Regions from separate parts of the Streptosporangium sp. NPDC020072 genome, predicted to be linked through region 2. Evidence: predicted binding sites of a transcription regulator. Region 2 holds the regulator's gene; each other region holds the start of a gene.
The links. The regulator LexA, encoded in region 2, represses DNA repair genes until DNA is damaged. The targets are predictions, from matches to a motif close to TCGAACANNTGTTCGA.
Positions count from the first base shown of each region.

Region 1: a site for LexA is predicted at 5,238-5,253, ahead of ruvC (crossover junction endodeoxyribonuclease RuvC). Genes of this name have one in related genera too.
Region 3: a site for LexA is predicted at 6,733-6,748, ahead of recA (recombinase RecA). Genes of this name have one in related genera too.

Region 1 is NZ_JBEYAB010000005.1:48,637-58,093, reverse strand. It holds gene ABZ470_RS12700 (alkaline phosphatase D family protein) at 1-776, shown strand, start outside; gene ABZ470_RS12695 (MarR family transcriptional regulator) at 860-1,276, shown strand; gene ABZ470_RS12690 (MFS transporter) at 1,319-2,539, shown strand; gene pdxT (pyridoxal 5'-phosphate synthase glutaminase subunit PdxT) at 2,610-3,200, shown strand; gene ABZ470_RS12680 (YebC/PmpR family DNA-binding transcriptional regulator) at 3,204-3,956, shown strand; gene ABZ470_RS12675 (GNAT family N-acetyltransferase) at 4,025-5,182, shown strand; gene ruvC (crossover junction endodeoxyribonuclease RuvC) at 5,286-5,870, shown strand; gene ruvA (Holliday junction branch migration protein RuvA) at 5,867-6,487, shown strand; gene ruvB (Holliday junction branch migration DNA helicase RuvB) at 6,549-7,595, shown strand; gene yajC (preprotein translocase subunit YajC) at 7,822-8,190, shown strand; gene secD (protein translocase subunit SecD) at 8,322-9,457, shown strand, end outside.
Region 2 is NZ_JBEYAB010000022.1:34,006-43,462, reverse strand. It holds gene ABZ470_RS38405 (rhodanese-like domain-containing protein) at 1-144, shown strand, start outside; gene ABZ470_RS38400 (VOC family protein) at 150-542, opposite strand; gene ABZ470_RS38395 (MerR family transcriptional regulator) at 652-1,569, opposite strand; gene ABZ470_RS38390 (vitamin B12-dependent ribonucleotide reductase) at 1,704-4,544, opposite strand; gene nrdR (transcriptional regulator NrdR) at 4,629-5,090, opposite strand; gene ABZ470_RS38380 (hypothetical protein) at 5,574-5,924, opposite strand; gene lexA (transcriptional repressor LexA) at 6,124-6,834, shown strand; gene leuS (leucine--tRNA ligase) at 6,911-9,397, opposite strand.
Region 3 is NZ_JBEYAB010000003.1:454,402-463,858, forward strand. It holds gene ABZ470_RS08530 (amino acid ABC transporter permease) at 1-667, shown strand, start outside; gene ABZ470_RS08535 (prolyl oligopeptidase family serine peptidase) at 802-2,679, shown strand; gene rny (ribonuclease Y) at 2,720-4,339, opposite strand; gene recX (recombination regulator RecX) at 4,777-5,517, opposite strand; gene recA (recombinase RecA) at 5,530-6,624, opposite strand; gene ABZ470_RS08555 (hypothetical protein) at 6,917-7,195, shown strand; gene ABZ470_RS08560 (hypothetical protein) at 7,238-7,489, opposite strand; gene ABZ470_RS08565 (PLP-dependent aminotransferase family protein) at 7,569-9,044, shown strand; gene ABZ470_RS08570 (MaoC/PaaZ C-terminal domain-containing protein) at 9,050-9,457, opposite strand, start outside.

The DNA of each region.
Region 1 (9,457 bases), on a different contig from region 2:
TCTACCGGCGTGTCCGGTGGGGCGCCCTGGCCACCTTCCACATGCTCGACACCCGGCAGTACCGCGACGACCAGGGCTGCGGAGACGGTTACCGCGACTGCCCGGCCGCGACCGACCCGGCGCGCTCGATCACGGGGGAGACCCAGGAACGCTGGCTGCTCGACGGCTTCCGCCGCTCGCGGGCGCGGTGGGACGTCATCGGCCAGCAGGTCTTCTTCGCCCAGCGTGACAGCGACGCGGGGCCCGCCAAGGTGACCAGTCAGGACGCCTGGGACGGCTACGTCGCCTCTCGGCGGCGGATCACCCAGGGGTGGGTGGACGCGGGGGTGCGCAACCCGGTCGTGCTCACCGGTGACGTGCACGCGCACTGGGCGGCCGACCTCAAGCTCGACTACGACGACCCGACCACCCCCACGGTGGGCTCTGAGCTGGTCACGACCTCCATCACCACCGGGGGCGACGGCGCGGACTCCGACCCCGCGACGCAGCCGTTCCTCAGGATCAACCCGCACCTGCGCTTCTACAACAACCAGCGAGGTTACGTGCTCACCCGGATCGAGCCCGACCTGCTGACCGCCGACTTCACGGTGCTCCCGCAGGTACGGCAGGCCGGCGCGCAGGCTCACGTGAAGGCGACCTTCGTGGTCGAGGACCGGGTGCCGGGTGTGCGGCAGACCTACCTGCGCCCGGCCGCGCCTGCGGCGAGCCGGATGCCCACGGAACCGGAGACCGATCTCATCCAGAAGGTCGTCGACCTGGAGACCAGGCGCCCCTGAACCCCCAACGGGACGACGCATGTCCGGCGTCGTCCCGTTTTTCCGGAATAATAGTTAGACAGGCTAAGTTAGACTGACTAACTATGACGACGGATGAACTCGCGGAGAACCTCTCCAAGGAACTGCGCCACCTGGTGCTGCTGCTGCGCCGCGCGGCGGCCGGGCAGCCGATCACCAGCCAGCAGTACGCCGTGCTCGGCTCACTCCAGGACGGCCCGCGCCGGATGACCGAGCTGGCCGAGGAACACGGCGTCCAGCTGCCGACCATGACCGTGCAGATCAACCGCCTTGAGGAGCCGGGACTGGTCGCGCGGGGCGCAGACCCCGCCGACGCCAGGGTCCGCACCGTCGAGCTCACCGACGAGGGCCGCGCCCGACTGGTGGCCGTACGGCGCGCCAGGATCGCCTACCTGAGCGACCGGCTCGGCGCCCTCACCCAGGCCGAACGCGAGGCCGTCGCCGCGGCGCTTCCCGCCCTGGCCAAACTGGGCCGCCCCTGACGGCCCCTCCACCCGTCCCCCTTCTCCCAAGGAGCGCCTTCCATGTCCTCACAGAGCGGCGGCGCAATCCTGCGTCAGCCGATGTCCGTCTGGGCCACCGCGTTCGCCGCGGTCGTCGCCTTCATGGGCATCGGCCTGGTCGATCCGATCCTGCCCTCCATCGCCAAGGGCCTGAACGCGGGCCCGAGCCAGGTCTCCCTGCTGTTCACCAGCTACTTCCTGGTCACCGCGGTGGCCATGCTCGTCACCGGCTGGGTCTCCAGCAGGATCGGCGGCAAGCGCACCCTGCTGCTCGGCCTGGCCCTGGTGGTCGTCTTCGCCGCCCTGTCCGGGACCTCGGGCAGCGTCGGCGAACTCGTCGGGTTCCGCGCCGGGTGGGGCCTGGGCAACTCCCTGTTCGTCGCCACCGCCCTCGCGGTGATCGTCGGCGCCGCCAGCGGAGGCGCGGAGGCGGCCATCGTCCTGTACGAGGCGGCCCTGGGCCTGGGCATCTCCATGGGGCCACTGGTCGGCGCCGCCCTCGGCGACTGGAACTGGCGCGCCCCCTTCTTCGGCACCGCGACCCTCATGGCCGTCGGGTTCGTCCTCGTCCTGACCCTGCTGAGGGCCACGCCGGAACCGGCCGCGCGCACCCGCCTGTCCGACCCGCTGCGCGCCCTGGCCCACGGCGGCCTGTCGACGACGGCGTTCACCGCGTTCTTCTACAACTTCGCCTTCTTCACCGTCCTGGCCTTCACCCCCTTCATCCTCGGCATGTCGCCGTACGGCATCGGCGCGGTCTTCTTCGGGTGGGGCGTCTGCGTCGCGCTGGCCTCGGTCTTCGGCGCCCCCGCCCTGCAGCGCAGGATCGGCTCGGTCAACGTGCTCCACCTCTCGCTGGGGGCGCTCGCCCTGCTGCAGGTGGGCATCGCCCTGTCACAGCAGGCGGGCAGTCACCCGGGCGTCGTCGTCTTCGTCATCCTGTCCGGCCTGCCGATCGGCCTGAACAACACCGTGTTCACCGAGGCGGCCATGGAGGTCTCCGACGCGCCGAGGCCCGTCGCCTCCGCCGGATACAACTTCGTGCGCTGGATGGGCGGCGCGCTCGCGCCCTACGTCGTCACCAAGCTGGGCGAGGAGGTCGGGCCCGCGGTGCCGTACGTCCTGGGCGCGGCCTGCTGCCTGGCGGGCATGGCCGTCCTGTACGGCAGGCGCCACCACATGAGGAGCCTGGATCGGATCGACGTCGACCACACCTTCCAGGATGCCTCTGCCCCGGCCTGACCCGGTTTGGGGCGACGCGCACAGTGGCCATACGCTGAAGGGGCGTTCCGAGCCCTTGGAGAGGACCACTGTGAGCATCGCCCCGACCGTCGGAGTGTTCGCCCTGCAGGGAGACGTGCGCGAGCACACGCGCGCACTGGAGGCGGCGGGTGCCAGGGCCGTCGCCGTACGGCGCCCCGGTGAACTGGAGGCGGTCGACGGCCTGGTCATCCCCGGCGGGGAGTCGACCACGATGTGGAAACTCGCCGAGACCTTCGAACTCCTCGAACCGCTCAGGATGAGGATCAAGGGCGGCATGCCCGCCTACGGCTCGTGCGCGGGCATGATCATGCTGGCCGACCGGATCGAGGGCGGCATCGAGGGCCAGCAGACCATCGGCGGCATCGACATGGTGGTCCGCCGCAACGCCTTCGGCCGGCAGGTCGACTCCTTCGAGGCGGACCTCGACTTCGCGGGCCGGGGCTCGATACGGGCGATCTTCATTCGCGCCCCGTGGGTGGAATCTGTCGGTTCCGATGTCGAAGTGCTGGCTCGGGCCGAAGCTGGGGATAGGATCGTCGCGGTCCGCCAAGGACCGCTGCTCGCCACGTCCTTCCACCCGGAACTTACCGGGGATGTCGGTGTGCATTCATATTTTGTTGACATGGTGAGGGAGCTCTAGCCGATGTCCGGCCACTCCAAATGGGCGACGACGAAGCACAAGAAGGCCGCGCTTGACTCCAAGCGGGGCAAGCTGTTCGCCAAGCTCATCAAGAACATCGAGGTCGCGGCCCGAACCGGCGGCCCCGACCCGGACGGCAACCCGACGCTGTACGACGCCATCACCAAGGCGCGCAAGAGCTCGGTCCCGATCGACAACATCGAGCGCGCGCGCAAGCGTGGCGGCGGCCTTGAGGCGGGCGGCGCCGACTGGCAGACCATCATGTACGAGGGCTACGCCCCCGGTGGGGTCGCGGTGCTGATCGAGTGCCTCACCGACAACCGCAACCGCGCCGCCTCCGAGGTCCGCGTCGCCCTGACCCGCAACGGCGGCTCGCTGGCCGACCCGGGTTCGGTGTCCTACATGTTCAACCGCAAGGGCGTCGTGCTGGTGCCCAAGGGCTCGCTGAGCGAGGACGACGTGCTGACCGCGGTCCTCGACGCCGGCGCCGAGGAGGTCAACGACCTCGGCGACCAGTTCGAGGTCGTCTCCGAGGCCACCGACCTCGTCCCGGTCCGCAAGGCCCTGCAGGAGTCCGGCATCGACTACGACTCCGCCGAGTCCAGCTTCGTGCCGACGATGAACGTCCCGCTCGACGAGGACGGCGCCCGCAAGGTCTTCAGGCTGATCGACGCCCTTGAGGACAGCGACGACGTCCAGAACGTCTGGGCCAACTTCGACGTCTCCGACGACGTCCTGGAGAAGCTCGACGCCTGAACGGCCGTCGTGCCGGGCGGGACGACCGATTCGCCCCGCCCGGACCGCGCCGCCTAGGTTGGGTGGCTGTGAAGCTACGTGAACTGACCGCGGACGATCTCGACGCGGTGACGGACAATCGCAGGCGGGCCTTCGGACCGGTGTCGGAGGCGGTCCAGCGGCAGTGGGTCGGGATGGTGACCCCCGCACTCGAAGCGGGGAGATATCTCGGTCTCTTCGACGGCGCCCGCCTGGTCGCGACGAGCCGGATCAACGACTTCACCCAGTACTGGCACGGCAGGCCGATCTCCCTCGGCGGCGTCGCCTCGGTGACCGTCGCCCCGGAGGACAGGGGCGGGGGAGCAGGCCGGACCATCATGCTGGCCACCCTTGAGCGCTGCGCCGGCCTCGGTCACCCGGTCTCCGCCCTCTACCCGGCCACCACCCACATCTACCGATCGCTGGGCTGGGAGCACGCCGGAGCCATGCACCGCGCCGTGCTGCCCGCCGAGGCGCTGCGGACCATCAGGCGGACCGAGCAGGTCCAGGTCCGCAGGGCCGGGCCGGAGGACGCAGAGCGGGTCGTCTCGGTCCTGCGGGGAGTCCACCTGGCCACCCGCGCCTGCGGCCCCGTCTGCTGGGACGCCGACGTCTGGCGGGCGCGCCTGGCGACGGGGGACGACTTCGTCTATCTCGCGCACGACGGCCTCGTCGTCTACCGCTGGCGTGACCAGGACCTGGAGGTTCCCGTCCTGGTCGCGGGCTCGGAGGCGACCGCGCGGACGCTGTGGTCCCTGGTCGGTTCCTCGGCCTCGATCGCCAGATCCGTCCACGCGGTCGTGGCCCCCGACGACCCCGTCTTCTGGCTGATCGGGAACCGCCCGACGGACGAGGTGGGCCAGACCCGCTGGATGTTCCGCGTCGTCGACCTGGCCGCGGCGATCCGTGAGCGGGGTTTCCCGCCCGGCGTCACCCTCGACACCGTGATCCAGGTCGAGGACCCCCAGCGGCCGGAGAACTCCGGGCCCTGGCACCTGTCCGTCTCCGGAGGGCGGGCGACGGCCGAGCCCGCGGGCACCCTCCCCTCGGCTCTGCCCGTCTTCACGGCCGGGGCGTTCTCCGCCCTGTTCTGCGGGGTTCCGGCCGCGACCCTGCGCAGGACCGGCGGACTGACCGGTTCCGCGGACGGCGACGCCGCCCTGGACGGTGCCTTCCACGCCAGGCCGTACATGCTGGACCACTTCTGAGGGGTGCCTGCCCGGGAACCGTGCGTCGTGTGCGCGCAGGCGGTAGAGTCTGGCACCGAACAGGTGTTCGGCGAGTGGAGGCGTGCCGGTGCGGTTGCCCGAACTGCGGGTGATGGGGGTCGATCCCGGGCTGACCCGGTGCGGGCTCGGCGCGGTCGAGGGACGGCCGGGGGCGCCGCTGACCCTGGTCAAGGTCGGGGTCGTGCGCACCCCCGCGGAAGACGAGACCGGCGCGAGGCTCGTGGCGATCGAGGCGGGCATCGAGAGCTGGCTCGACGAGATCAAGCCGGACGCGGTCGCCGTGGAGCGGGTCTTCGCCCAGCACAACCTCAGGACGGTGATGGGCACCGCGCAGGCCTCCGCGGTGGCGATCCTGTGCGCCTCCCGCCGGGGGCTGCCGGTGGCGTTGCACACGCCCTCCGAGGTCAAGGCCGCGATCACCGGCAGCGGCACCGCCGACAAACGACAGGTCGGCACGATGGTGACCAGGCTCCTGCGCCTGGACGAGATGCCCAAGCCCGCCGACGCCGCCGACGCCCTCGCCCTCGCGATCTGTCACGTGTGGCGGGGCGGGGCGCGCAACAGGCTCGCGGAGGCGGTCGCGAAGGCCGCCGCTCCCGGCACGAGCGCCGCCGCCTACTTCCGCGGCGGGGGCAGGGCCGGATATTCGAAGGGAAGCACGAAGTGATCGCCTCGGTGCGGGGACGGGTGGCCGCGATCGCGCCGGAGGGGGCGGTGGTCGAGGTCGGCGGGATCGGCGTGCTCGTCCACTGCACACCCGGCACACTGGCGGCGCTGCGGGTGGGGGAGGAGGCCAGACTGGCCACCTCGCTCGTGGTCAGGGAGGACTCCCTGACACTGTTCGGCTTCGGCACCGACGACGAGCGTCTGGTCTTCGAGCTGCTGCAGACGGCCAACGGGGTCGGCCCCAAGGTCGCCCTCGCCATGCTCGCCGTGCACACGCCGAACGCCCTGCGGATCGCGGTGGCGAGCGCCGACGTCAAGGCGCTGACCAGGGTGCCCGGAGTCGGCCCCAAAGGTGCTCAGCGGATCATCGTCGACCTCAAGGACAAGCTCGGCACGCCGGAGGAGGCGGTCAACGCCGCGCTCGACGGCACCGCCGCAGTCCCGCCCTGGCGCGACCAGGTGCACTCGGGCCTGGTCGGTCTCGGCTACTCGGTCAGGGACGCCGACGAGGCGGTCGCCACGGTGGCCGTCCAGGCCGACGCCGAGATCGCGCAGGGCAGGGTTCCCCAGGTCGCCGTGCTGCTCAAGGCCGCGCTTCGCGTGCTGAGCGTCCGGTGAGACAGGGCACAGGAAAGGCGGAGACGACGTGAGCGCGGAACGGGATCTGGTCTCACCCGAGATGGAGGGTGACGAGCGCCTGATCGAGGCCGCGCTGCGCCCCAAACGTCTTGAGGAGTTCATCGGCCAGGCGCGGGTGCGCGAGCAGCTCTCCCTGGTGCTGCACAGCGCGTTGCGGCGCAACCGTCCCCCCGACCACGTGCTGATGAGCGGCGCGCCCGGTCTGGGCAAGACGACCCTCTCGATGATCATCGCGGCCGAGCTCTCCGCACCGCTCAGGCTCACCTCCGGGCCCGCCCTCGAACGGGCGGGTGACCTCGCGGCGATCCTGTCCACCCTCTCCGAGGGAGAGGTCCTCTTCATCGACGAGATCCACCGGATGGCCCGTCCCGCCGAGGAGATGCTCTACCTCGCGATGGAGGACTTCCGCGTCGACATCGTGGTCGGCAAGGGGCCGGGCGCGACCGCCATCCCGCTGGAGGTGGCGCCCTTCACCCTGGTCGGGGCGACCACCAGGGCGGGCCTGCTGCCCGCACCGCTGCGTGACAGGTTCGGCTTCGTCGCGCACATGGACTTCTACGAGGCCGCCGAGCTCGAACAGGTGTTGCACCGTTCGGCACGGCTGCTCGGCCTGCGTCTCCCGGGCGACGCGGCACACGAGATCGCCGGGCGCTCCCGGGGCACGCCCCGCATCGCCAACCGGCTGCTGCGCCGGGTGCGCGACTTCGCCGAGGTCCGGGCGGACGGGGTGATCAGCAGGGACGTCGCCGCCGCGGCGCTGAACCTCTACGAGGTGGACGCCGAGGGACTCGACCGTCTCGACCGCGCCGTCCTGGGCGCCCTGCTCGGCAAGTTCGGTGGCGGTCCCGTCGGTCTGTCAACACTGGCGGTCGCGGTGGGGGAGGAACCGGAGACCGTCGAGGTGGTCGCGGAGCCGTTCCTGGTACGGCAGGGCCTGCTGGCCCGCACCCCTCGCGGACGCGTCGCGACCGCGGCGGCCTGGGTCCACCTGGGGTTGACGCCCCCTCCCGGAGCCTTCGGCGCGGTGCCGATGCCCGGCCAGGGGCCTGACCTGCATGATCTTGGGGATGACCCCGCGGCGTCCTGACGTTGAGTTACGGTGAGAAAACGCACGGGGTTGATCACAAAAAGGTGACAACCGTATCAAAATGGGAACTTCCCCGCGCGCCAGAACGTGACCTCGTTGCCGCGCTCCTAACAGCTCGCCTAAACTCCGTGGCTTGGCTGGCTGTGTAGGCTGACGTGCTGAGCGCGGCGTGGCCTCACATGACGTCCGGCTCCGGCCGGTCATCCTTAACCGAAGGAGCGGCCCAATGGGCGGCAATTACTCCAGCCTTATCATGATCGCGCTGATGGTCGTGGTGTTCTACTTCCTGCTGATCAGGCCGCAGCGTAAGCGGCAGCAGGAGCAGGCGCAGATGCAGAACTCCCTCACCCCGGGGACCCGCATCATGACCACTACCGGGCTTTTCGCGACGGTGGTAGCGATCGACGCCGAAGATGTGATCCTGGAGATCGCCCCCGGCGTCGAGACCCGCTGGGTCAAGGCCGCGATCGGGCGTGTGGTGGGCCCGGTCGACGACACGCAGGGCGACGCCGAGAACACCGACACCGTGGATGACAATGTGGTGGAAACCGCGCAGTCGCCCGGTGACGACCAGGACTCGACGACCAAGAAGTGATAAGTAGGCTCGCCAACATTCCCTATAGCCGAAAGAACTGACGACCAGTGGCCCGACCGACCAGCGGCCAGAGCAGACCGGGGCGCGTGCTCCTACTGCTACTGGCGATTATTCTCGCCATGGGTGGGGTGATGCTCCTGAACAGGGCTTACACCCCCGAATATGGCCTCGACCTCGCCGGTGGCACGACAGTGACACTGCGGCCCGTCACCCCGAACGGCACGGCTCCCACAGAGGAAAGCCTGGATCTCGCCGTCGGCATCATCCGAAACAGGGTGAACGGCAGCGGTATCTCCGACGCCGAGGTCGCCAAATCCGGTGACAACATCGTCATCTCCGTCCCCGGAGTTGGCCAGGAGGAAGTCGTCAAGCTGGTCGGCACCACCGCGGAACTGCGTTTCCGTCAGGTGATGGCGGTCGCGGCAGGGGCACCCCAGCCGCCGGGGCAGATGCCCACCCAGGCGCCGACGCCGTCATCCTCCCCCTCCTCGACGGCTCCCGGCAAGAAGGGCGACAAGTCCCCCGCCCCGTCCGCCTCCCCCGCGGCCGAGCAGGGCACGAAGACGCCGGAGCCGACCGCGACGGCCGCCGCGAACCCGAGCGCCTCGCCCGCGGGCCGCGCCCTGTCGGCGGCGCTCCTCAACCCCAGCCCGGAGGCGACCCCGACCGCCACCGGCAAGCAGGAGAGCAAGCAGGACACCGGCAAGAAGGGCGACAAGGCGGAGGCCTCCCCCTCGGCCAAGCCCGGCCAGAGCGGCTCCCCCTCGCCCCAGCCCTCCTCGCCCGCGGACAACCCGCTGGCCGACGTGGACACCACCGGCATCGACCCGGCGGTGCTCAAGCAGTTCGAGGCCCTCGACTGCTCCAAGAACAAGGGCCAGGGCGCCCAGGACGACCCCAACAAGCAGTACGCCGGCTGCAGCCAGGACGGCAGCGCCAAGTACGTCCTCGACAAGGCGGCCGTCACCGGAAGCGCGATCGCCAGCGCCAACGCGGGCGTCGACCAGACCACCGGTGAGTGGCTCGTCCAGCTCTCCTTCAAGGGGCAGGGCCCCGACCAGTGGTCCAAGGTGACCACCACCGCGTTCAACTCCCAGCCGCCGCGCAACCAGGTCGCCATGGTCCTGGACGGTGTGATCATCTCCGCGCCGGTCATCCAGGAGCCCATCACCGGCGGCCGGGCGCAGATCTCCGGCAACTTCACCCAGGTGACGGCCAACGAGCTGGCAGGCCAGCTGAAGTTCGGCGCGCTGCCGCTGAAGTTCGA
Region 2 (9,457 bases):
CTCGGTCACCCCGTCAAGGAGATGATCGGCGGCTTCGAGTACTGGGCCCGGGAGGGCCTGCCCGTCGAGACCTCGGAGGGGGTCTCCCGGCGTGCGCCCGACCCGCTGACCGCCCCTGCCCTCGGCGTCTCCTGCGCCTGCTGACGCCCTCAGCCGTTCGCGGCGAGCAGATCGACGCCGTTGCCGTCGGGGTCGTGGACGATGGCGTACCGCTGCCCCCAGAACGCGTCCCAGGGCTCCTTGTGGCCCTCGTAGCCCAGGGAGACGAGTTCGTCGTAGGCGGCGTCCACCTCGGCGGGGGTGTCGAACTCGAAGGCGAACGCCGTCCGGGAGCCTCCGGTGGGCGGCCGCCAGCCCGGGTCGAAACCGTGGAGCGTCTCGACCGTGTCCCAGACGAGCTTCAGCCCCCCGGGCAGTTCCGCCTCGACGTGCGGCTCCCCGTCCGCCTCCGGCGGCAGGTCCAGGCCCAGCCGGCGGTAGAACGCCAGCGACCTGGCCATGTCCTTGACGACGATTCCCACGAAACTCAGACGTGCCCGCATATCAATGTCTTTCCGGTTGAGGTGCCGTGCTCGGTGCGCGCGTCCCGGGGCCGCGCACGGCCCAACCTAACCGGAGGTCACATCCACGGTCTTGCAGGAATCAGACGACTCACGCCTCGGCGGACGCCCTGAGCGCGGCGGCCAGCCAGAGGAAGGCCGCCACGGCCGGAGGGAACGGCGGGCGCCCGTTGATGGCCCCCACCAGCTGCCAGTACCGCTCGACCCGCAGGTCGCTGAACAGCTCCACCTGCTCGGCCAGCCGTACCCGCTCCTGTGCCCGGGTCTCCGGCGCGACGATCAGGTCGAGTACGGCCCTCCCCTCGGCCGAGTCCGGCGCGACCCCCGCCGCCTGGGCCGGGACGGCGTGCTCCATGACGGCCTGGTGGTCCAGCGGGTCTGCGGGGCTGTCCGCGTTCTGGCCCGCCACCACCATCTCCCTGACCCGGCGCTGGAAGTCCTCGTCCTCGACGAGTTCCGCCAGCTCCATCCAGGCGTCCACCTGCTCCGGGCTCGGCTCGTCCGGCAGTTCGGTGTTCACCTGCCGCATGCCGTTCGCGATGCCCAGCGCCGGGCCCTCGCCGGGGTCGACCCCGGCGAGGACGCGGTCCACGAAGTCATCGATGATCTGCTGCCGCTCCCGCGCGGACAGCCTGGCCAGTCTGTGCATCAGTGACACCTCCTCGATCGTGCTGCCGCGCTTGGCGACCGTGCTCAGCACGGCGCGGCGCAGCCGCAGGGTACGGATCTCCGCCTCAAGCGCCGCGACATGCGTCTCGGCGACCTGGGCGACTGTCGTGGCCCGGCACAGGACCTCCTCGACCGCCTCAAGACCGAACCCGAGTTCGCGCAGGGTCCTGACGAGGTCGAGCCGGGCGACCGCCCGCGCGTCGTAGAGACGGTAGCCGCCCGCGGACCGCCCGGTCGGCGGCACCAGACCGCTGTCCGACCAGAAACGGATCGTCCGCACCGGCAGTCCCGTACGGCGGGCGAGCTGCCCGATCGTGAAAAGCTCCGTGCCTTCGCTCACGGCACCACTGTGCCGTCTCCACTCACTGGAGACTCAACTCCCTTTTCCCGCGATGCTCCCTTTCCCCGCGATCGGGAGAGACGACGGGGAGCCGGTGAGCCATGTGGCTCACCGGCTCCCCGGTTCAGGCCGTGTCAGCTGCAGCCGCTGGTCGAGCCGCAGCCCTCGCAGACGTAGCAGCTGCCCGCGGGACGCATCTTGGTGCCGCAGGTCATGCACAGCGGCGCGTCGGCGGTGCGGCCCTGGTGCGACTCCAGGGAGCCCGCGGCGCGCTCGGGGGCGGCCACCTCGACGGTCTGGGCGCGGGTCTCGGAGCGGGGCTGGGGCCGCTCGATGGGCGCGGAGGTGGCCAGCTCGGCGATGACCTCGTCCGCGGCGATCGGGGCCGGGTCCTCGCCCCGCTGCTGGGCGGCGCGCTCGGAGGCCGAGAAGATCCCCAGGGCGGCCCGCTCGTCGTAGGGCAGGTGGTCGAGCGCCAGGCGGCGGAAGATGTAGTCCATCACCGAGGCGGCCATCCGGATGTCCGGATCGTCGGTCATGCCCGCCGGGTCGAAGCGCATGTTGACGAACTTGCCCACGTAGGTCTCCAGCGGCACGCCGTACTGCAGGCCGATGGAGATGGCCACGGAGAAGGCGTCCATGACGCCCGCCAGGGTGGAACCCTGCTTGGACATCTTCAGGAAGACCTCGCCGAGACCGTCGTCGGGGTAGGACGAGGCGGTCATGTAACCCTTGGCGCCACCCACCGTGAAGCGGGTGGTGGTGCTGGGCCGCTGGTTCGGCATCCGGCGCCTGGTCGGACGGCTGACCTCGACGACCTGGACCTCGGGCTCGGCCGGCTCGGCCTTCTCCTCGGTCTTCTTGCCCGCCGCCGACAGCGGCTGGCCGACCTTGCAGTTGTCGCGGTAGACGGCCAGGGCCTTCAGGCCGAGCTTCCAGCCCTCCATGTAGACCTGCTCGATGTCCTCGACCGTCGCGGACTCGGGCAGGTTGACGGTCTTGGAGATGGCACCGGACAGGAACGGCTGGGCCGCCGCCATCATCCGCACGTGGCCCATCGGCGCGATGGCCCGCTCTCCCATGGCGCAGTCGAACACCTCGTAGTGCTCGGGCCGAAGACCGGGGGCGTCCACGACGTGGCCGTGCGCGGCGATGTACTCGACGATCGCCTCGACCTGCTCCTCCTGGTAGCCGAGCTGGCGCAGCGCCCGCGGGATCGTCTGGTTGACGATCTGCATGGAGCCGCCGCCCACGAGCTTCTTGAACTTGACCAGGGCGAGGTCGGGCTCGATGCCGGTGGTGTCGCAGTCCATCATCAGGCCGATGGTGCCGGTCGGCGCGAGCAGCGAGGCCTGGGCGTTGCGGTAGCCGTTCTTCTCGCCGAGCTTGAGGCAGTCGGCCCACTGGCGGGAGGCCTCGGTGTGGATGACCCGGTCCATCCCGCCCAGGGTGCGCAGGTCGTCGTTGGCCGCGGCGTGCTTGCGCATGACGCGCTTGTGCGCCTCGGCGTTGCGGGCGTAGCCCTCGTACGGCCCGACGACCGCGGCCAGCTCGGCGCTGCGGCGGTAGGAGGCGCCGGTCATCAGCGAGGTGATGGCCCCGGCGATGGCCCGGCCGCCCTCGGAGTCGTAGGCGTGGCCGGTTGCCATGAGCAGCGCGCCCAGGTTGGCGTAGCCGATGCCGAGCTGACGGTAGGCCCGGGTGGTCCGGTCGATCTTCTCGGTCGGGAAGTCGGCGAAGGTGATGGAGACGTCCATCGCGGTGATGATCAGCTCGGTGAGCTTCACGAAGGCCGCGACGTCGAAGGTGTCGTCGTCCCTGAGGAACTTCAGCAGGTTGATGCTGGCCAGGTTGCAGGAGGAGTTGTCCAGGTGGAGGTACTCGGAGCAGGGGTTGCTCGCCGTGATGCGGCCGGTCTCCGGGCTGGTGTGCCAGTCGTTGATCGTGTCGTCGTACTGGACGCCGGGGTCGGCGCACTCCCAGGCGGCCTGGGCCATCTTCCTGAACAGGGACTTGGCGTCGACCTTCTCGATCACCTCGCCGGTGAGGCGTGCGCGCAGCCCGAAGTCACCGCCGTTCTCGACGGCCCGCATGAACTCGTCGGAGACGCGCACGGAGTTGTTGGCGTTCTGGTACTGGACGGAGACGATGTCCTTGCCGCCCAGGTCCATGTCGAACCCGGCGTCGCGCAGCGCGCGGACCTTGTCCTCCTCGCGCGCCTTGGTCTCGATGAACTCCTCGATGTCGGGGTGGTCGACGTCCAGGACGACCATCTTGGCCGCGCGGCGGGTGGCGCCGCCGGACTTGATGGTGCCCGCCGAGGCGTCGGCGCCGCGCATGAAGGAGACGGGGCCGCTGGCCGTACCGCCGCTGGAGAGCAGTTCCTTGGAGGAACGGATCCGGGAGAGGTTCACCCCCGAGCCCGAACCACCCTTGAAGATCACACCCTCTTCCTTGTACCAGTCGAGGATGGACTCCATCTGGTCGTCGACGGCCAGGATGAAACAGGCGCTGACCTGCTGCGGGGAGGCGGTGCCGACGTTGAACCAGACCGGCGAGTTGAAGCTGAAGACCTGGTTGACCAGGGCGTGCTTGAGCTCGTGGTCGAAGATCTCGGCGTCCTCCTCGGTCGCGAAGTAGCCCTCCTCGACCGCGGTCCTGGTGTAGACGCCGACCACCCGGTCGACGAGCTGCTTCAGGCTCCACTCGCGCTGCGGGGTGCCGACGGCGCCCCGGAAGTACTTGGTGGTCACGATGTTGGCGGCGTTGACCGACCAGGAGTCGGGGAACTCGACGCCCCGCTGCTCGAAGTTGACCGAGCCGTCCCGCCAGTTGGTCATGACGACGTCACGGCGTTCCCAGGTCACCTGGTCGTACGGGTGCACCCCGGGCGTGGTGAAGATGCGCTTCATCTTCAGTCCCTTGCGTGGCCGCTTGCCCCCGCGCGCGACCGCGCCGTTGACCGTCTCCGTCATGACTTCCCCCTTCCGAGGCTCCATGGAGCCCCCAGTCGGACCAGTTCAACACGCCGCGTACTCCCCCGGCGCCCGGGGACTGACTCAGTCGCGCCGCGCGGAACGCTCGGCGCGCAGCTGTTCGATCTCGGCCTCGAAGTCGGCCAGGGTCTCGAAGCCCCGGTAGACGGAGGCGAAACGCAGGTACGCCACCTCGTCGAGCTCGCGGAGCGGGCCCAGGATCGCCAGCCCGACCTCGTGGGCCGCGATCTCCGCGGCCCCGGTCGCCCGGATGCTCTCCTCGACCCGCTGGCCGAGCTGGGCCAGCGAGTCCTCGCTCACCGGGCGCCCCTGACACGCACGCCGGACACCGGCGATCACCTTGTCCCTGAAGAACGGCTCGGTCACCCCGCTGCGTTTGCTCACCATGAGCAACACCGTCTCCTGCGTGGTGAACCTGCGCCCGCACTCCGGGCAGGTGCGCCTGCGCCGGATGGCGCTGCCGTCCTCGGTCGACCGGCTGTCGATGACCCGCGTGTCAGGATGACGACAGAACGGACAGTGCACGCGTGTCGCCTCCCTGACTTGCCCAGCGGCTCATCTTCCTCGCGTTGCTCCGCCGGCTCTGCGATCTCCGTGTGGAGACGCTCACGCACGCCCTCGAATGGTCGAGATGCGGTAATAGAAACACAATCTATGGTGGAGCGGAATGATGAAGCCACTAGATGTTGTGGTCCAACCGTAGGAGTGTCGGACCATGAACGCAAGTTAGGAAGGGCCTGCCGAGCGAAGTCGCCGATCAGCGCAGCTCAAGGGCGTCAGCCGGGCGTGTCGCCCTTCCGGTACGGCCCCGCGGGCGCCGTCCGGACATGCGGCACCCCTCCCCGGGGCGTGCGAACGGGCTGATCGCCGAGGTCCATTATCGGGTGAGCCCGGGGCGCGTCGTCACGCTCCGTCGTCGGCGCCCCCGCCTGCCCCTCCTCGGAGCGCCCAGGATCCCCACTGGCCACAGGGCCCGCAGAGGCCTGTCGAGGCGCCCCGGAAAGCCTTCTAGGAGGCGAGGGCCGCGTCCAGGAGGGCACCCGCCCAGAAGGCCGCCAGAACGAGGAGCACGAGCGCCAGGACCGCCACGACCCTCCCCCTGCGGGTCAGCCTGACCGGGGCGCGCCTCCGCCGGACGGTCGCGTGCGCCACCCTCCCCCCGGCGACGGCCCGCCTCCGCGCAACCGCCGGAACCGTACGGCCCGCACGCCCCGCGGCGGTCCCACGGGGACGCGCGACGGGCCGCCCGCCCCCCGCCGCCCCACGGCCCGCGTCCTTGGCGGCCGTCTCCCCGGTGCCCCTGACCAGCGTCAACGTGGGCCTGGTTGTCCTCGTGGCCGCCTTCACGGTGCCCCCCATCTCTTCGACCTGGCCGAACACATGTCGAAGAAAGATCGGCGAATCGAACACGATGTCGATCGAACTCCCGTACGATGTTGTACACCACGCCGCCACCGATTTCGAGGACCATTCGAACAAATGTTTGAGTATGATCTTCGGCGGAGGTACGGTCGCTGTGTGCGACGCAACCAATACAGACCGGGAGCGAGGAGATCATATGAGTGAGCGCGACGAGAGCGGCGCGGCCGTCAGTGACCTGGCGGTGCGCAGGCGTGACTCCCTCGGCCTCACCCCCAGGCAGCGCAAGATCCTTGAGGTGATCCGCGACTCGGTGCAGCAGCGCGGCTACCCGCCGTCGATGCGCGAGATCGGCGAGGCGGTGCAGCTGACCAGCACCTCCAGCGTGTCGCACCAGCTGACGGCCCTGCAGCGCAAGGGCTACCTGCGCCGTGACCCGCACCGCCCGCGTGCCCTGGAGGTGCGCCTGCCCGGCGAGCCGGTGCTGTGGGTCGACCCCGACGCCAACGCCGAGGAGACCTCGGTCAACCGCCCGACCGCGGCCTACGTGCCGCTCGTCGGCCGGATCGCCGCCGGCGGCCCGATCCTCGCCGAAGAGAGCGTGGAGGACGTCTTCGCCCTGCCCAAGCAGCTCGTCGGCGAGGGCACCCTCTTCCTGCTCCAGGTCACGGGCGACTCCATGATCGACGCCGCGATCGCCAACGGCGACTGGGTGGTCGTCCGCCAGCAACCCGTCGCCGACAACGGCGACGTGGTCGCCGCGATGATCGACGGCGAGGCCACGGTCAAGACCTTCAAGCGCAAGGACGGCCACGTCTGGCTGGTTCCGCACAACACGAACTACGACCCGATCCCCGGTGACGAGGCCACCGTCCTGGGCAAGGTCGTGGCGGTGCTGCGCAAGCTCTGAGGCGCCCCGGCGGCATCTCTCCCGGAACGCGAGGAGTGACCCTCAAACCGAGGGTCACTCCTTTCTGCGTTCACGGTCAGGGAACGATGTTGACCAGCTTGGGGGCCCTGACGATGACCTTGCGGGGCGCGCCGGACAGGAAGGCCTGCACCTTCTCCGACGCCAGCGCCAGTGCCTCCAGGTCAGCATCGGAGATCTCCGGGGAGACCTCCAGACGGTCACGGACCTTGCCCGCGACCTGTACGACGCAGGTGACGGTCTCCTGCACCAGCAGCGCCGCCTCCGCGACCGGCCACCCGGCGGTCGCGACGGAGGCGGGGTGCCCCAGCCGCTCCCAGCCCTCCTCCGCCGCGTACGGCGCGACCAGGGACAGCATGACCGCCAGGGTCTCCGCGGCCTCGCGCACCGCCGGGTCGGCGGCACCGGGGCCCGAGTCGATGGCCCTCCTGGCGGCGGTCGTCAGCTCCATCATCCTGGCGATCGCGACGTTGAAGCGGTACGAGTCGAGCAGCTTGGTGACCTCGTCCACGGTCCGGTGGACGACCTTGCGCAGCTCCAGGTCACCGGTGGAGAAGTCGGCGCCGGGCGCGGAGCCCGCACCGGCCTCGGCCATGACGCGGAAGGCCCTGGCCAGGAACTTCTGCGACGCGGCCGGGGAGACGTCGGCCCAGTCGATGTCGTCCTCGGGCGGGCCGGCGAACAGCACGGTCAGCCTGACCGCGTCGACGCCGTAGGTGTCGATCTGCTGGCCCAGGTCGACCCCGTTGCCCAGCGACTTCGACATCGCCTTGCCCTGGTTGATGACCTGCCCCTGGTTCAGCAGGCGCAGGAAGGGCTCGGTGAAGTCGAGCATGCCCATGTCGTGCAGGACCTTGGTGAAGAAACGCGAGTACAGCAGGTGCAGCACCGCGTGCTCGACACCGCCGACGTACTGGTCGATCGGCCCCCACCTGCGGACCTTCTCCACGTCGAAGGGACCGTCCAGGTAGGTCGGATCCACGTAACGCAGGTAGTACCACGAGGAGTCGACGAAGGTGTCCATCGTGTCGGTGTCACGCTTGGCGGCTCCGCCGCACTTGGGGCAGGAGACGTTGACCCAGTCCTCGGCCGAGGCCAGCGGGGAGACACCCTTGGGCGCCAGCGCCTCACCACGCATGTCGGGCAGGGTGACGGGCAGCTGGTCGTCGGGGACCGGGACCTCGCCGCAGTCCGCGCAGTGGATGATCGGGATCGGGCAGCCCCAGAAACGCTGGCGGGACAGCAGCCAGTCACGCAGGCGGAAGTTGACCGCCGCCCTGCCGGTCCCGCGCCCGGCCAGCACCTCGATGATCCTGTGGATGGCCTCGGCCTTGGACAGGCCGTCCAGCGGCCCCGAGTTGACCAGGGTGCCCTCACCCGCGGTGGCGATCCCGGTCTCCCCCGGGTCGGCCATGCCGGTGTGGACGACGACCCGCACCGGCAGGTCGAAGGCGCGGGCGAAGTCGAGGTCGCGCTGGTCGTGGGCGGGAACCGCCATGATGGCGCCGTGGCCGTAGTCGGACAGCACGTAGTCGGCCGCCCAGACCGGCATGCGCTCGCCGTTGACCGGGTTGATCGCGTAGCGGCCCAGGAAGACGCCGGTCTTCTCCTTCTCGGTGGACAGCCGGTCGATGTCGGACAGCTTGGCGACCTCGGCCCGGTAGGTCTCGAAGGCCTTCCGCTGCTCGTCGGAGACGATCTCCTCGGCCAGCGGGGCGTCCGGGGCGACGACGAAGAAGGTCGCGCCGTACAGCGTGTCGGGGCGGGTGGTGTAGACCGTGACCGGCTCGTCGCGACCCTCGATCACGAAGTTGACGTCCGCGCCCTCGGACCTGCCGATCCAGTTGCGCTGCATGGTCAGCACGCGCTCGGGCCAGCCGCCCTCCAGCTGGGCCATGTCGTCCAGCAGCCGGTCGGCGTAGTCAGTGATCTTGAAGTACCACTGGGTCAGCTCCCTGCGGACGACCTCGGCGCCACAGCGCTCGCACCTGCCTCCGACGACCTGCTCGTTGGCCAGCACGGTCTGGTCGTTGGGGCACCAGTTGACCAGGCCGCCCTTGCGGTAGGCCAGGCCGCGTTCGAAGAAGCGCAGGAACAGCCACTGCGTCCACCGGTAGTAGGTGGCGTCGCTGGTGTGCAGGCGGCGGGACCAGTCGAAGGAGACCGCGTAACGCTTGTAGGAGGCCGCCTGGGTCTCGATGTTGGCGTAGGTCCACTCGGCCGGGTGCGCGTCACGCTTGATGGCGGCGTTCTCCGCGGGCAGGCCGAAGGAGTCCCAGCCGATCGGGTGCAGCACGTTGTAGCCGCGCTGGAACCAGTAGCGCGACACGATGTCACCGATGGCGAAGGCCTCGGCGTGACCCATGTGCAGGTCGCCCGAGGGGTAGGAGAACATGTCGAGCATGTAGCGACGCTCACGCGGGTCCGCGGGGTCGTCGGAGGCGTGGAACGGGTCCAGTTCCTCCCACCGCCGCTGCCACTTGACCTGCAGTGCCTGCGGATCGTAGTGCTGCTCGTCGCTGTTCACGTCGGCTCGCTCGCTCACGTCAATCTTCCCTCGGTATACGTCTGCTGCGATGATCTGACCCGTCCGGCCCAATAGAAA
Region 3 (9,457 bases), on a different contig from region 2:
GGCACTGGTCGCCTCACTGATCGCGGTGCCGTTCGGGTTCGTCCTGGGCATCGGGCGGCTGTCCGACCACGCCGTGATCCGCGTCCCCGCGGGTGTGGTGGTGGAGTTCTTCAGGGCGATCCCGCTGCTCATCATGATCTTCGCGGTGATGTACGGCGGGAGCGCGGTCTTCGGGCTGACCGTGACCCCGTTCGCCGCCGTGGTCGTCGGCCTGGTCCTGTACAACGGGTCGGTGCTGGCGGAGATCGTGCGGGCGGGCATCCAGGCCGTGCCGCGCGGCCAGTCGGAGGCGGCCTACGCCGTCGGCCTGCGCAAGGGCCAGGTCATGCGGATGATCCTGCTGCCGCAGGCGGTCACGGCCATGATGCCGGCGATCGTCTCTCAGCTCGTGGTGCTCCTGAAGGACACCGCGCTGGGGTTCATCGTCTCCTTCGAGGACCTGTTGAACGCGGGGGCGCGTGTGCTGCCGTCCAACTTCAACAACCTCATCCCCTCCGTGATCGTCATCGCGATCGTCTACATCATCATCAACCTGGCCGTCGGCGCCGTCGCCACCTGGCTGGAGAGACGCAGCCGCCGAAGCCGCAGGACCACGGCCGCTCCGGTCGAACCCCCCGGGGCGATCGTGGTGTCCGGAACGACCCCCGGCGTCTCCGCGGTCGACTGACGGAGTCCGGGACAAGCTGATCATCACTGTTTGGGAGGCTGCATCAGGTGAGCATGGGAAACGAATTTCCGCACGCCGCGAGGGATGAGGACCATACCGGCGACACGGGACGGGTTATCGGGCAGGATGGCGCCATGTCCCCCGAGCAGGTCGTCCGGCCGTATGCCACCTGGCCCTCTCCCATCTCGACCACGGGTGTCGCCCGGTCGGGGCTGCGCCTGGGGTTCCCGACGGTGTCGGGAACCCAGATGTGGTGGACCGAGGACCGCCCCCTTGAGGGCGGCCGCACCACGATCGTGCGGCAGGAGGCCGACGGCACACGCACGCAGCTCCTGGCGGCTCCGTGGAACGCCAGGACCCGCGTCCACGAGTACGGCGGGCGGCCGTACGCCCTGGTCCCCGGCGGGGGGCTGGTGTTCACCAACTTCGCCGACCAGCGCCTCTACCTTCTGTCCCCCGGCTCCGAGCCCGAGCCCCTCACTCCGGAACCCGAGCACGAGTGCGGCCTGCGCTACGCCGAGATGACCGTCCACGAAGGGCGGGTCCTGTGCGTGCGCGAGCGGCACGACGCCGAAGGACGGGTGAGCCGCTCGATCGTCTCCATCCCACTGGACGGCGGGGCCGAGACGCGCGAGCTCGTCGGCGGGAGCGACTTCTACGCCTTCCCCGCCCTGTCTCCCGACGGCGAACACCTGGCCTACGTCTGCTGGGACCACCCCCGCATGCCGTGGAACGGCACCGAGATACGGGTCACCCGGCTCTCCGACGGCCTGACCAGGACGGTGGCCGGAGGCCTTGAGGAGTCGGTCCTGGCCCCCTCCTGGCGCGACGACCTGAGCCTTTACTTCATCTCCGACCGCTCCGGCTGGTGGAACCTCTACCTGAGCGGCGTCGGCGGCGCCCCCGCGCGGGCGCTCCACCCCCTCCAGGAGGAGTGCGCAGGACCGCTGTGGCAGCTCGGCGGAGCACCCTACGCTCCGCTGGCCGACGGGCGGATCGTCCTGCTGCACGGCCGGGGAGACCTGCGCCTGGGCGTGCTCGACCCCGAGGACGGCACACTGACCGACCTCGAAACCCCCTACGACGGCTGGCACCCGTCCCTGTCGTGCGATGGGCAGGCGGTGGCCGCGATCGCCTACGGCCCGGCGATTCCCCGCGCCGTCGTCCGGCTCGACCCCGCGACGGGGAGCGCCGAGGAGTTCCGGCGCGACGCCACCGAACTGCCCGACCCCGCCTACCTGCCCGTTCCCCGGGCCGTCGAGTTCGACGGCAAAGCCGGGCGCCGGGTGCACGCGATCGTCTACCCGCCCGTCAGCCCCGAGGCCAGGGGCGAGGGGCCCGCGCCGTACGTGGTGTTCGTGCACGGCGGTCCGACCGCGCACAGCATCAGCGCGCTCGACCTGGAGAAGGCCTTCTTCACCAGCAGGGGCATCGGCGTGCTCGACCTCAACTACGGCGGCTCCACCGGGTACGGCCGCGCCTACCGCGACCTGCTGCACGAGCAGTGGGGGATCGTCGACGTCGAGGACGCGGTCTCCGCGGCCGAGTGGCTGTCCGCCGAGGGGCTCGCCGACTCACGGCGGATCGCGATCAGGGGCGGCAGCGCGGGCGGCTGGACGGTCATGGCCGCCTGCTGCGCCTCCGACGCGTTCGCGGGCGGCGTCTCCTACTACGGGGTGAGCGCGCTCGCCTCGTTCGTGACCACCACCCACGACTTCGAGTCCCGCTACATCGACTGGCTGATCGGTGCGGACCCCGCGCTGTACGGCCCCCGCGAACCGCTGGGCATGGTCTCCAAGGTGACCTGCCCGATGCTCCTTCTGCAGGGATTGTCCGACCCGGTGGTGCCTCCGGAGCAGTCTCAGGCCTTCGCCGACGCCCTGGCCGAGCGCGGTATCCCGTGCACCTACCTCACCTTCGAGGGAGAGTCGCACGGCTTCCGCCGCGCCGAGACCCGAAGCACGGCCCTGGCCACCGAGCTGGCCTTCTACCAGCAGATCTTCCACTCCTGACGGCTCCGGCACGCCGGGTGACCCCGCGCCTGGACGACCCCTATCGGGCGAACTCCGTGGCGCGGGACTCCCGGACCACGGTGATGCGGATCTGACCGGGGTAGGTCAGCTCCTCCTCGACCTGTTTTGCCACGTCCCGGGCGATCACCTGGGCCTGGATGTCGTCGATCGCGTCGGGTTTGACCATGACCCTGATCTCTCGGCCCGCCTGCATGGCGAAGACCTTCTCGACGCCGTCGTAGGAGGTGGCGATCTCCTCCAGCCGCTCAAGGCGCTTGACGTACGCTTCGAGGGACTCCCGCCTGGCCCCCGGCCTGCCACCGCTGATCGCGTCCGCGGCCTGGGTGAGCACGGCCTCGACGGTCCTGACCTCGACCTCGTTGTGGTGGGCCTCGATCGCGTGGACCACGTCCTCGTGCTCGCCGTACCGTCTGGCGATCTCGGCGCCGATGAGCGCGTGGCTGCCCTCCACCTCGTGGGTGAGCGCCTTGCCGATGTCGTGCAGGAGTGTGCAGCGCTTGAGCAGCAGAGGGTCGAGCCGGAGTTCGGCCGCCATGATCCCGGCGATGTGGGCGGACTCGACCAGGTGGCCGAGCACGTTCTGCCCGTAGGAGGTGCGGTAGCGGAGCTGGCCGAGGAGGGTGACGAGTTCGGGGTGCATCTCGGTGATGCCGAGCTCGACCAGCGCGTCCTCACCGGCGCGCACGCACAGGTCCTGGACCTCGGCCCTGCTGCGCTCGTGGGCCTCCTCGATGCGCTGCGGATGGATGCGCCCGTCGAGGACGAGCTTCTCCAGCGTCAGCCTGGCGGTCTCTCTGCGGACCGGGTCGAAGCACGACAGCAGGACCGCCTCGGGGGTGTCGTCGATGATCAGATTGACCCCGGTGGTCGACTCGAAGGCACGGATGTTGCGGCCCTCACGACCGATGATGCGGCCCTTCATCTCGTCGCCGGGCAGGTGCAGGACGCTGACGACGGACTCGGCGGTCTGCTCGGTGGCCACCCGCTGGACCGCCAGTGTCACGATCTTGGTGGCGCGCTTCTCCCCCTCTTTGCGGGCCTGGCCCTCGATCTCTCTGACGATCAGGGCGGCCTCACGTTTGGCCTGGTTCTCGATCTCTTTGACCAGTTCGGTCTTGGCCTGCTCGCCGGTGAGCCCGGCCACCCGCTCCAGGACGGCCCTGCGTTCCTGGGCGGCCCGGTCGAGGTCCTCGCGGCGGTCGGCGAGCTCGGTCTCCGTCTCGGCCAGCTTGCGAGCCCGCTCGGCCTGGCGCCTGGCCTCCTCGTCGAGCCGCTGCTCCCGTTCGGCGAGCCGCTTCTCCCTGCGTTCGAGGTCGGAGCGGAACTCCTTGAGCTCCTGCTTCAGGAGCCTGCTCTCGGCCTCCGCCTCCTTGCGCAGCCCGGCGGCGGCCTCCACGGCGGCCTCCGACCTGCGTAGAAGGTCTCCGGCGTCGTTCTCCGCCTTGGCGCGAATCTCGGCGGCCTCCTGCCTGGCCACCTCAAGCTCGGTCTGGATCTCCTCAAGCTGCTCGGGTGAGGGACCGCTCGGCCGTCCCAGTGCTCCGCCGGTACGGCGTAGCAACACGATCAGCGCGGCTATCATCGCCACGGCGAGAACCGCGACCGCGACCGTCAAAGTGACGACCACAACCGAATTCATGCGCGCCCCGCCCTCCTCGCGTTGCCAATAGCAAGACACGAGGCGTCACACGCACGGCACGGAAAGTCCACATGGTGGTATCACCAGGACATATGTTGATCCGGGAGCGACGCCGCATCAGCCCATCCCACCGGCTCTGTCGCCTGCCCGCATCCATGAAGCTTGTTCGTCCGCAATTTACCGTTATGACAATCCGCGCTGCGCGGAGTAACTCCTCACTGCCGTCGAGGTTAAGCGTCAAAGAGGTAACGGGCAAGCAAAGGCGCACCGGGAAACACTCGAACGTGAAGCGACCCCCCTTTCCCCCGTACGGCACGGCCGCAGGACGCACCGGCTCGCCGGCCGCTCAGGTTTCGCCGACGGCGACGACACCCGTCAGGACCGGGGCGGCGGCCGTACGGAATGGGGAGGGGCGCCTGGGGCCACCGGCTCCCGGGTCAATCCTCTGAATAGTCGTGTTCGTCCATGGAAGAGGGTGAGGAGGGGAAATTGTCCGCCTCCTCGCTCTCCAAAGCCTCACGGATCACCCGGAAGGCCAGCCCGGGGCCGTAGCCCTTTCTGGCGAGCATGCCCGCCAGCCTGCGGGTCCTGACCGCGGGATCCAGACCACGGGTCGAGGACAGTCTGCGCGTGACCAGGGCGCGTGCCGTCTCGGCCTCCCGCTCGGGGTCGAGCCGTTCGACCGCGTCCTTGACGATGTCCTCGTCGACCCCTCGGTGGCGCAGCTCCGAGGCGAGCGCCTTCCTGGCCAGCCCCCGCCCCGTGTGACGGGAGCTCACCCACGCCTCGGCGAACGCCTCGTCGTCGATGAGACCGACCTCGGAGAAACGCTCCAGCACCGCCTCGGCGGCCTCCTGCGGCACCTCGCGCCGCTGGAGCGCCTCGGCGAGCTGGGCCCGAGTGCGCGGCGCCATGGTCAGCAGCCGCAGGCAGATCGCCCGCGCCACCGCCTGCGGATCGGCGTCGGGCCCCCGGGCCGCCACCGACCCCTCGGCCGGACCGTCGGGCAGGAGACCGTCCCCCTCCCCCGCGCGCCTGGCGCGCCTCCCCTGGGCACGCGTGCCCCGGGAGGAGCCCCGGCCGCGCCGGTCCCGCCGGGTGTCCTCCGAGTCGGGCCAGGCACCCCAGTCTCGCGGCCCGGCCTCACCCGCCGGACCGGAATCAGGTCCCGTCGTCATCGGTCAGCCGGATCAGGCGTCGCCCGGCTTGGGGGTCGAGGCCTTGGAGCCACGGCCGGAGGAGGCGGCGGGGGCCGGAGCGGCGGGCGGCGGGGTGGCCGGGCTGTCCAGGCGGGGGCCGATGCCGAGCTTCTCCTTGATCTTCTTCTCGATCTCGTTGGCGATGTCGGGGTGGTTCTTCAGGAAGTTACGGGCGTTCTCCTTACCCTGGCCGAGCTGGTCGCCCTCGTAGGTGTACCAAGCGCCGGACTTGCGGACGAAGCCGTGCTCGACACCCATGTCGATCAGGCCGCCCTCGCGGGAGATGCCGACGCCGTAGAGGATGTCGAAGTCGGCCACGCGGAAGGGCGGAGCCATCTTGTTCTTGACGACCTTCACCCGGGTGCGGTTGCCGACCGCCTCGGTGCCGTCCTTCAGCGTCTCGATGCGGCGGATGTCGAGACGGACCGAGGCGTAGAACTTCAGCGCCTTTCCACCGGTCGTGGTCTCGGGCGAGCCGAACATGACGCCGATCTTCTCGCGGAGCTGGTTGATGAAGATCGCGGTGGTGCCGGTGTTGTTGAGCGCGCCCGCGACCTTGCGCAGCGCCTGGGACATCAGGCGGGCCTGGAGGCCGACGTGGCTGTCGCCCATCTCGCCCTCGATCTCGGCCTTCGGCACCAGGGCCGCGACCGAGTCGATGACCAGCAGGTCGATGGCGCCGGAACGGATCAGCATGTCGGCGATCTCGAGCGCCTGCTCACCGGTGTCGGGCTGGGAGACCAGCAGCGCGTCGGTGTCGACACCGAGCTTCTTGGCGTACTCGGGGTCGAGGGCGTGCTCGGCGTCGATGAAGGCCGCGATGCCGCCGGCCCGCTGGGCGTTGGCCACGGCGTGCAGGGCGACCGTGGTCTTACCGGAGGACTCGGGACCGTAGACCTCGATGATGCGGCCCCTCGGGAAACCGCCGATGCCGAGGGCGACGTCGAGCGCGATGGAACTGGTCGGGATCACCTCGATGGGCGCACGTGCCTCGTCACCGAGTCGCATGACGGAGCCCTTGCCGAACTGCCGCTCGATCTGGGCGAGGGCGGTCTCAAGCGCCTTCTCGCGGTCGTTAGCTGCCATGGGAGCCCCCCTGGAGGGTCGCGGGTTGGATCGGTTGCCAGAAAGCTACGGGGTGCCACCGACATTTTCCGGAGAGCACGCCGAGGAGCGTCAGCGCGTCCAATATAGCCGAACGACTGTTCGAGCGAGGCCGGACGACTGTTCGAGCGAGGCCGGACGACAGCGCATGTTCCGGGGCGTGCGGGACGACCCACCCCATCCGGAAGGCGATATTTCCGAGAATTCCCCCATGCCTGTTGTCAGGGGGCTGACCTGGGGCGATCCTGGGGGCAGCCGACTCTGAGGTGCCGACGTGACCAGCACGTTCAGCCAGCAACGCCTGACCTACCTTGGGTCTCTGTCCGCCGAGCTGTCGCGGCAGGGGCTGGCCAGCCGCATGGTCGGCGGGGACGACCCGGTGCTGTGGGTGTGGCATCCGGAGAGCCTGAGACAGACGATCGTCTTCGCCACCCCGGCCGGAGACGGATGGCTCTTCCTGTGGTCCCCCGACGGCCGGGAGAAGGCAGGGGACCCCCGCGGGACCGCGGAGTCCCTCGACCGGCTGCTGAGCGCCCCCGACCCCGGCCCCTGATCCGCGCACGGCGAAACGCCGCCGCCCGGGGGGCCGGAGAACCTACGGGTGACGCACGCCGACCGTCCCGCGCGGGCCGGACGCCCTTACCTCCGTCGCCCTCCGCCGTGGCGTACGTCGTCCGGCCCGCGCCCGCCCGGTCTGCCTGCCGGTTACGGCGGTGACGACCGCGCGCTCCGGCGGATAGGGATCGGCGGGTTTCCAGTCCCGGCCGTCACGGGTGTCCGCGCCGAAACGCGGCACAACCACGGCCAGGAACACGGCCGCGGCCAGGAAAAAGAGAAAATTGGTCATTTTCCAGTCCACTTCCATTGCCCACTGCGTCCATTCTTGGCACCCTTGGCACAAGTGGCCAGATCCAGTAGAGGGAAAAATGGACCGTATTTCCACCGAGCGTGACATCGTCGCGCTTCTCGGTGACTGGGCGTCGGGCCGAGGCCCTCTCTATCGCAAGCTCGCGGACGCGCTGGCGCAGGCCGTCGAGGACGGCCTGCTCCTCCCCGACGACCGGCTGCCCTCCGAGCGCGGGCTGGCCGACGCGCTCCAGGTGAGCAGGGCGACCGTGGTCGCGGCCTACCAGGAGCTGCGGGGCGCGGGCCTGCTGTCGAGCCGGCAGGGAAGCGGCACCAGGATCGCCTCGGACGTCAAGGTGCGCAGGCCGACCGCCGACGGGCGGGTGCCCGGTGGCACCGCGATGACCATCTTCCAGCGGCTGATCGACGGCCCCGGCGAGCTGATCTCCGTCGCGGTCGCGGCGGGCGGGGCTGCGCCCGAGCTGGCCGTCGCGCTGCGCGAGCTGGTCCGCGACGACCTGGACGACCTGCTTTCCGGGCCCGGCTACCATCCCTCCGGGCTTCCTGAGCTGCGTGAGGCGATCGCGGGTTACCTGACGAGGAACGGCCTGCCGACCGCGCACGACGAGATCGTGGTGACGACGGGCGCGCACCAGGGCCTGGTCCTGGTGACCGAGCTGTACGTCAGCCAGGGGGCGACGGTGCTGGTCGAGTCGCCCAACTGGCCCGGTTGCCTGGACGTGTTCCGCTCCGCCGGGGCGCGCCTGGTGACCGTACCGCTCGACGAGGAGGGGCCTGAGATCCACACGCTCGGCGCCATGTTGCGGGAGCGCAAACCCTCGCTCCTCTATCTCATGCCGACCTACCACAACCCGACCGGGGTGCTCATGTCGGCGGCGCGCAGGCGCAGGATCGCGGAACTGGCCGCCGAGCACGAAGTGCCCGTCCTTGAGGACAACGCCTACATGACCTACCACGCGGAACCGGGGGCCGTACCCGCGCCGCTCGCGGCCTACGCGCCGCCCGGCACGGAGATGCTCTCGCTCGGCTCGCTCGCCAAGGCCGTCTGGGGCGGCCTGCGCATCGGGTGGGTCCGCGGGCCCGCCGAGATCGTGCAGCGGCTCTCCCGGCGCAAGGTCCTCGCCGACATCGGCAGCCCGGTGATCGACCAGGCCCTCGCGGCCAGGCTGATGCCCCGCCTCGACCGGATCCTCGCCGAACGGGCCAAGGAGCTCGGCCTGCAGCTCGACCACATCGACGCCCTGCTGCGGGACCGGCTGCCGAGCTGGCGCTGGCGTCGCCCCGACGGCGGCGGCGCCCTGTGGGTCGAGCTGCCCGGTGTCGACGCCATGGCCTTCGCCCAGGTCGCCGTACGGCACGGCGTCGACGTGGTGCCCGGAGCCGTGATGGACCCGGACGGCGGGCACACCAACCACATCAGGCTGCCCTTCACCTTCTCCCCCGAGATCCTCGACGAACTCGTCCACCGGCTCGCCCGTGCCTGGTCGGAGATCGCCAGGCACGGGCCCGCGCCCGCCGTACAGGTCGTGGTCTGAGACGGCTAGGGGTTCGCGGCCTGGCGTCTGCGCATCAGGCCGTAGATCATGATCCGCATGACGGGCCGTTCCCGGTCGTCGAGGAACTCCCCGCGCTGCTGGAGGATCCCGCAGTCGGGCCTGGACAGGGAGGCCGCGAGCCCGACGACCGTCACCCGGCCGGTCAGGACGTCCCCCGGTCTGACCGGCCGCAGCCAGCGCAGCTCGTCCACGCCCGGGGAGACCTCCGCCTCGGCGTGCAGCAGTACCCCCTCCGTGTAGAGCCTCATGAACGTCGCCGTCACGTGCCAGCCGCTGGCGATGAGGTCCTCGTGGTCGAGGTGACGGGGCTGCGGATCGTACGCCTGGGCGAACCGTACGATCTCCTCGTGGGTGATCTTCTGGCTGCCCAGCTCGAAGACGTCCCCGACGTG